Regions from separate parts of the Lysinibacillus sp. NPDC056185 genome, predicted to be linked through region 1. Evidence: predicted binding sites of a transcription regulator. Region 1 holds the regulator's gene; the other holds the start of a gene.
The links. The regulator LexA, encoded in region 1, represses DNA repair genes until DNA is damaged. The targets are predictions, from matches to a motif close to CGAACATATGTTCG.

Region 1 (3,424 bases):
TTCAATCTTAATGCAACATGAAATAGATCATTTAAATGGGATCATGTTTTATGACAGAATAAATAAAGAAAATCCATTCAAACTACCAGACAATGTGACTATTGAAAGTTTGTATTAATTTATTACTTAAGGATAGATGGAACTTAGTTTTTCCTTGTACCTATCATTTTGATGGTAAAACCCGTCTCTACGGTTCTTCTATCCTTTACTTCGGTGGCTGTATCCGTCACTTCGGATTCTATCCACCTCTTCTCCAATTCTATCCATCACTTCTCGGCCCTTCACCAACATCTAGTGCCTTAAAAAAAAACAGCGGGACGATAAAACTCCCACTGATTAAAACGTCACTTTATTTTGCCCGCTTCCCTCTTGATGTTCCCGATATCTCCTATGGACTGTAGCTTTGCTTACTTCAAAGCCTAGACCTCTAAGAGTCATAGCGATTTCCTCAAAGGTGAAGCCTCGATTACGTAGGTTGACAATTTCGTCTACAGGGACTTCCTTACGTTCTTGACCATTTGGATTTCCACGATTAGATAAATTGTTTTCTGGGCGATAGCCATTTTCAACGGCACGACGCATGCCACGACGTATTTTAGCATTATGGATTCTGCGCTGGTACTCCTCCACGATTGCTAAGATTTCTAGGAGCATCGTATCCATTTCATTTAATTGTATTGGCCCCTCGTCTCGCATAGAAAAAACATCAGTTTCAGTTTTCTGCAATAAATGCAATACTGCCATTCGAGCATTCCCACGTCCTAAGCGTGTTTCATCCTGTACAAATAATGCTTCTATCTCTTTTTCTTTAATGAAATCGAGCATTTCTAGTAAACCTTCACGTTCCACATCATAACCGCTATGCTTGTCCTTAAAAACATGCTTGACTTCGTAGCCCTGTTCTTTAGCATAGCGCATCAACTCCTCTTGCTGACGCTCCAACGAGGAACTTTGTGTCTCTTTTTCTGTACTCACACGGCAATAGACAACAGCCGATTGTTGATTCATCATCATTTTTCGTTTCTCGCAATTTCAATTGAATTTATAGGATAGGATTGGTCACCCACTACTGGAATCACTAGGGATTTGCCTGCAATAATTTGTATGTTCGATAATTCATTTTCTGTTTTCACAAGCTTAATCCATTCATCCGTTTTCATTTTACCACGGTATTGATCGGCTAACGACCATAAGCTATCACCATGTGCGATTTCAATTTCTGTGTACGTTACATCGCCTGGGTCTGTTATAAAAAGGTATGCCGCAAAAAGTAGACAAGCTCCTAATAAAGTTGTAATATGTGGATTTTTCTTTAACCAGTTCATGTTTAAAACCCCTTTTCTAGAATGTTTGTTCGGAATATATGTTCTCATATTAATACGAACAAACGTTTTTGTCAAACACTTTTCGAACCTATGTTTGCTTAAGTGTTCGCATTCTGTTATACTATTAATAAGTAGAATGATTAAAAAAAGAGGTGAGCCATTATGAAAAAAGTTTCGAAAAGACAAGAGGCCATATTAGATTTCATTAAAGAAGAAGTACGAGCAAAGGGGTATCCACCTTCTGTACGTGAGATTGGTGAGGCAGTTGGACTTGCTTCAAGCTCAACAGTTCATGGGCATTTAGCTCGTTTAGAACAAAAAGGCTTGATTCGACGCGATCCAACTAAACCACGTGCTATTGAAATTTTAGAGCCAGAGGATTCTATTCAAAAGCAACATGTTATTCATGTCCCATTAGTTGGGAAGGTTACTGCAGGTTCTCCAATAACTGCTGTTGAAAATATCGATGAATATTTCCCACTACCAGATATTTATGGTACAAGTGAAGATCAATTATTTATGCTAGAAATTATGGGTGAATCAATGATTGAAGCTGGCATTTTAGACGGAGATTTAGTAATTGTTAAACAAAAAGCAACAGCTGATAATGGTGATATTGTCGTAGCAATGACTGAAGAGAATGAAGCAACCGTAAAACGTTTCTTTAAGGAAAAAAGTCATTTTCGTTTACAGCCTGAAAACTCAACAATGGAGCCAATTATCGTAGATCAAGTTTCTATTTTGGGACATGTTGTAGGTCTATACCGTCGTGTACATTAAAAGTATCTCAATTTTAAAATATAAAAAGAGGATATTATGTTCACAAATGAGCATATACCTCTTTTTCTTATGTTTTGAGTGCTATTTTATACACTAAAAAAGAACCCACTTTACAATGGATTCCTTACACCTAGCATTGTATTCATGTTCATCACGAAGGTTATCTTAGCCTTGGATAAAAAATAATGCTTATAAAGTTTTATGCCTCTACTTTAAACTTTAAACTTGCCTTTACAAATGCAGCAAATAGTTTCTTTGATACTTCATCTCCTGCAATGGCTAGCTCTTCAGGATGCCATTGTACTGCTAGACAAAATGGTAAATCAACATGCTCTACCGCTTCAATGATACCATCACTTGATTTTGCTACCACTTTCAACTTTTCTGCTACTACATTTATTGCCTGATGATGAAATGAATTCACAGCAATTTTTTCTTCCTCAATAATCGTTTTTAATAATGTATCCGGTGTTAAATTTACATAATGTGTTGCAACACCTCGCGCTGCTTGTTGCACATGCTTTATTAATTTTTTACTATGATACTCACTTTCAATATCCTGATAGACTGTGCCTCCAAACGCAACATTTAGTATTTGAAGCCCTCGACAGATTCCGAGAATCGGCATTTTCCGAATATTGGCTGCATTAATTAAAGCAAGCTCCACTGAATCTCGTTCAGGATGAACCTTCCCTAATTTCGGTGTAGGTTCTGCGTCAAAGAGGAATGGATGTATATCATAGCCACCCGAAAGTAATAATCCGTCCGTCAATGATAAAATTTGTGCTACATCCTCTTCAACGCCAAGTGGAATTATAAGTGGAACTCCCCCTGCTTCAATTATACTTTTGCTATATGCAGCATTTAATCTTGAGGACAAATCATCCTCCGCAAAAGCCGTTATTCCGATAATTGGTTTCACCCTATCCCCTCCATGATCTTTATCTTGCAATAACTGCCTGTAAAAGCCAAATTGGTGAAGACTATTAATCATTGAAGGAATCCATCACTGATTAATTACCAAAACCCAAGATACCAATTCATCAACGCATCCCCATAGAAATAGATGATAATAGCTGCAAGAGCAATAGAAGGTCCGAATGGTATAGGCGTTTTCCTTCCCTGTCCGCGTACCTTTAATACAATTATGCCAACAATCATGCCAATTACCGCCGCTACAAATAGCGTCAGAATTGTATGTATTGTCCCGAGTACGAGACCAAGTAAAAAGAATAATTTAATATCACCACCACCCATTCCACCTCTTGATAGAACAGCTATACAATATAATATGCCAAAACCTACGACAGCACCAACTA
Region 2 (3,424 bases), on a different contig from region 1:
ATGCCACAAATGCCAGCAGTACCACATTGTGCAAGCTGCCATCAGCCAGTGCATCATCATATGTATTGGCCGATGCCAATGCCAATGCCGATGCCAATGGAACCGCAAGTTGAGGCTTATACAATGCCAGAGCAACCATCATGTGAAATGGGTTGTGAAAAAGTTGCTGGGGCGGAGGAGTTCTTAGAATCTAGTACATCTCCATTCTTCCCTATGAATCCAGAATATCAGCCAATGCCGGAAATGATGCCGGAAATGGAACAGCCATGTGGTTGTCACGCACAACCAGTCATGATGCCGACTTGGCAAATGGACCCATGTTGTTGTCCGCCACCATGTCCACCACCATGCCCAATGCCGTGTCCTTCACATTGCCATATGCCACATGCTTCGGTAGGACCATGGATGTCACCGCACTTTTCTCCAGGCGGGATGACGCCTTATCGATGGTGAAAAAGCGTATATTATCGAAGAAGTAAAGCCTAATATTTGGAAGTATAAATATCAATCCAAAAATTATTTTGTGAAACGAGCAAAGCAGATAGAAATAGCAGAAAAGGTAAGGGTTATTCATCGCCGACTTGGACATCTGGAGCCCTCGTTGATCTTACCTTTAATGAAAAGTGAAGATGAGTATTTAATCGTGCAAGATTGGCAAGAAGGAAGTCATAGTGCTAATTTTGCACATAAAAAGGATCGGAAGGAATCACTAAAGCTATTAAATACATTACATGATACAAATAAAAAAATTGCTTGGCAGCGGGTGCCAGGTTTGCACACCTATTCACAGCTTTTAAAATGGCAAATGCGCCATATGCGTTTTAAAAGCAGACGGAATGAATTTCGTGCATTTTTAACAAAGGAAGAAATCAATCAAATTTTACATTATAGTGAGAAATCGTTACAGCTAATCGCTCAGGAAGATGTACCTGAAAAAGAAACAACGCTTTTACATGGAGATGTCGTCCATCATAATTTTTTATGGTGCTCAGATGGGGAATTACGTTTAATTGATTTTGATTTGGCTCACCTTGGGGAAGCAGATGATGAATACATTTTATGGTTACATCGTGTATTGCCTGCCGTAGATTATGACCTTGGTAAAATATTTGCTGAGCTACCAGAGTTGAAACGATTAGATAAAAGAAAGCTACATCGTTTAAAATATCCAAATGAGCTATTACGTGAATGGCTTTTTGCAGCGGATTTACCATTAAATCAACAGCTGGTATTTTTAGATTATTTAGTGCCATTTACAAAACGGGCTCTCACATATTGGCCAAAACTGTGGTACGATATTGATAAAATGATAAAGAAATGACCGTCTTTTGGCGGTCATTTTTGTATGTGAACGACTACTTGTGTTATTTCTTATAGTCGAGCATTCGTTCGTAATATGCTATAATCGAAGACGATGATTGTGAGGGATTATAGAATGTATGATTATTTAAAAGGACAAGTAAAGCGTATAACTCCGGAGTATATCGTCCTTGAACAGCAAGGGATTGGCTGGCAGCTTAATACACCAAATCCATTTGCGTTCCGGACATCGGCCCTTGAACAACAAATTTTTGTTCACTTGCATGTACGTGAGGATGCACAAGTGTTATATGGCTTTCCAAGTTTAGACCAACGAGAGCTGTTTCGTAAACTTATTTTAGTATCAGGAATTGGACCGAAGGGTGCACTTGCTATTTTAGCTACTGGGAATCCGCAACAGGTTATCAGTGCCATTGAACGAGAAGATGAATCGTTTTTAGTAAAGTTTCCTGGTGTGGGTAAGAAAACGGCACGTCAAATGATTCTAGATTTAAAAGGTAAACTTGGCGGATTGTTGGAGACAATTGAGCTGCCAAGTACAGAAGATGAGCTACCGTTATTTGGTGTGAATCCATATAAACATGAGCTTGAAGAAGCTATTCTTGCCTTAATGGCACTTGGTTATTCTGAAAAAGAATTGGAAAAAATACGTCCACAGCTCGAAGAAAACGACAAGCTTGAAACAACAGATGCATTTATGAAACAAGCTTTACAATTGCTATTAAAGTTAAAATAGTGAAAGGGGGGAAGTACATGTCTGAACGTATGATTGCTAGTGAGGCAGGTAGCTATGATGAACAGTTTGAATTATCTTTACGGCCACAAAGATTAGCACAATACATTGGTCAACATAAAGTAAAGGAGAATTTACAAATTTTCATTGAAGCGGCAAAGCTTCGTCAGGAAAGTTTAGATCATGTGCTGTTATATGGACCGCCTGGACTTGGTAAAACTACATTAGCTGCTGTTATTGCTAATGAAATGAATGTCAATGTGCGCATGACTAGCGGCCCTGCAATTGAACGTCCTGGAGATTTAGCAGCTATTTTAAGCTCACTGGAACCAGGGGATGTGCTATTTATCGATGAAATACATCGCCTGCCTCGTGCAATAGAAGAGGTGCTTTATCCTGCGATGGAGGATTTTTGTTTAGATATTGTCGTTGGTAAGGGCCCTGAAGCGCGTTCTGTACGACTAGATTTACCGCCATTTACACTCGTTGGTGCCACAACAAGAGCTGGCGCATTATCAGCACCTTTAAGGGATCGCTTTGGCGTGTTATTGAGGTTGGAGTATTATGATAATACGTCACTTGCAGAAATTGTTGTACGTAGTGCGCATTTATTTGATGTTGAGATTGAGCAAGTAGCAGCACTTGAAATGGCGACACGCTCACGTGGTACACCCCGTATTGCTAACCGTTTGCTAAAACGAGTGCGAGATTATGCACAGGTGATCGGAGATGGTATGATAACGGAGGGACTTGCTAAGCAAGCGCTTGAGCTATTACAAGTCGATCCTAGAGGACTTGACCATATTGACCATAAACTTGTGACCAATATGATTGAGCGCTTCCGTGGTGGCCCTGTAGGCTTAGATACGCTGGCAGCATCTATAGGCGAGGAACGCGTAACGATTGAAGATGTATATGAGCCATATTTGATGCAAATTGGCTTTATACAGCGTACGCCACGTGGACGTGTGGCAACACATTCAGCCTACGAACATTTTGGATATGAGTATCCCCAACAAACCTAGAAGAAGGAAGTATTTTCATGCGTGTAGAAGATTTTGATTTTGAATTGCCAGAAGAGCTTATTGCACAAACACCACTTTTGGACCGAACAGCTAGTCGTTTAATGGTAGTGACGCCAGGCTCACAAAATGTAGAGCATCATCATTTTGCTCATATTTTAGATGAGCTACAAGCGGGAGACTGCCTTGTGTTAAATGATACAAGAGTCTTACCAGCGCGTTTAATGGGCGTTAAAGAAGAAACTGGTGCTCATATAGAAGTACTGCTATTAAAGCAAATGGCAGGTACGGATGAATGGGAAACACTTGTTAAACCAGCTAAACGTGTAAAAGTCGGCACAGTTGTAAC

Region 2: ruvA (Holliday junction branch migration protein RuvA) is a predicted target of LexA. The motif match lies at 1,379-1,392, and genes of this name have one in related genera.

The regions. Positions count from the first base shown of each region.
Region 1 covers NZ_JBLLLQ010000004.1:27,818-31,241, forward strand. The annotation lists gene def (peptide deformylase) at 1-118, shown strand, start outside; gene ACMZ42_RS05550 (recombinase family protein) at 337-1,014, opposite strand; gene ACMZ42_RS05555 (LysM peptidoglycan-binding domain-containing protein) at 1,011-1,325, opposite strand; gene lexA (transcriptional repressor LexA) at 1,488-2,105, shown strand; gene ACMZ42_RS05565 (gamma-glutamyl-gamma-aminobutyrate hydrolase family protein) at 2,305-3,027, opposite strand; gene ACMZ42_RS05570 (prepilin peptidase) at 3,123-3,424, opposite strand, start outside.
Region 2 covers NZ_JBLLLQ010000006.1:87,424-90,847, forward strand. The annotation lists gene ACMZ42_RS08265 (LysM peptidoglycan-binding domain-containing protein) at 1-453, shown strand, start outside; gene ACMZ42_RS08270 (phosphotransferase) at 524-1,321, shown strand; gene ruvA (Holliday junction branch migration protein RuvA) at 1,436-2,056, shown strand; gene ruvB (Holliday junction branch migration DNA helicase RuvB) at 2,074-3,078, shown strand; gene queA (tRNA preQ1(34) S-adenosylmethionine ribosyltransferase-isomerase QueA) at 3,096-3,424, shown strand, end outside.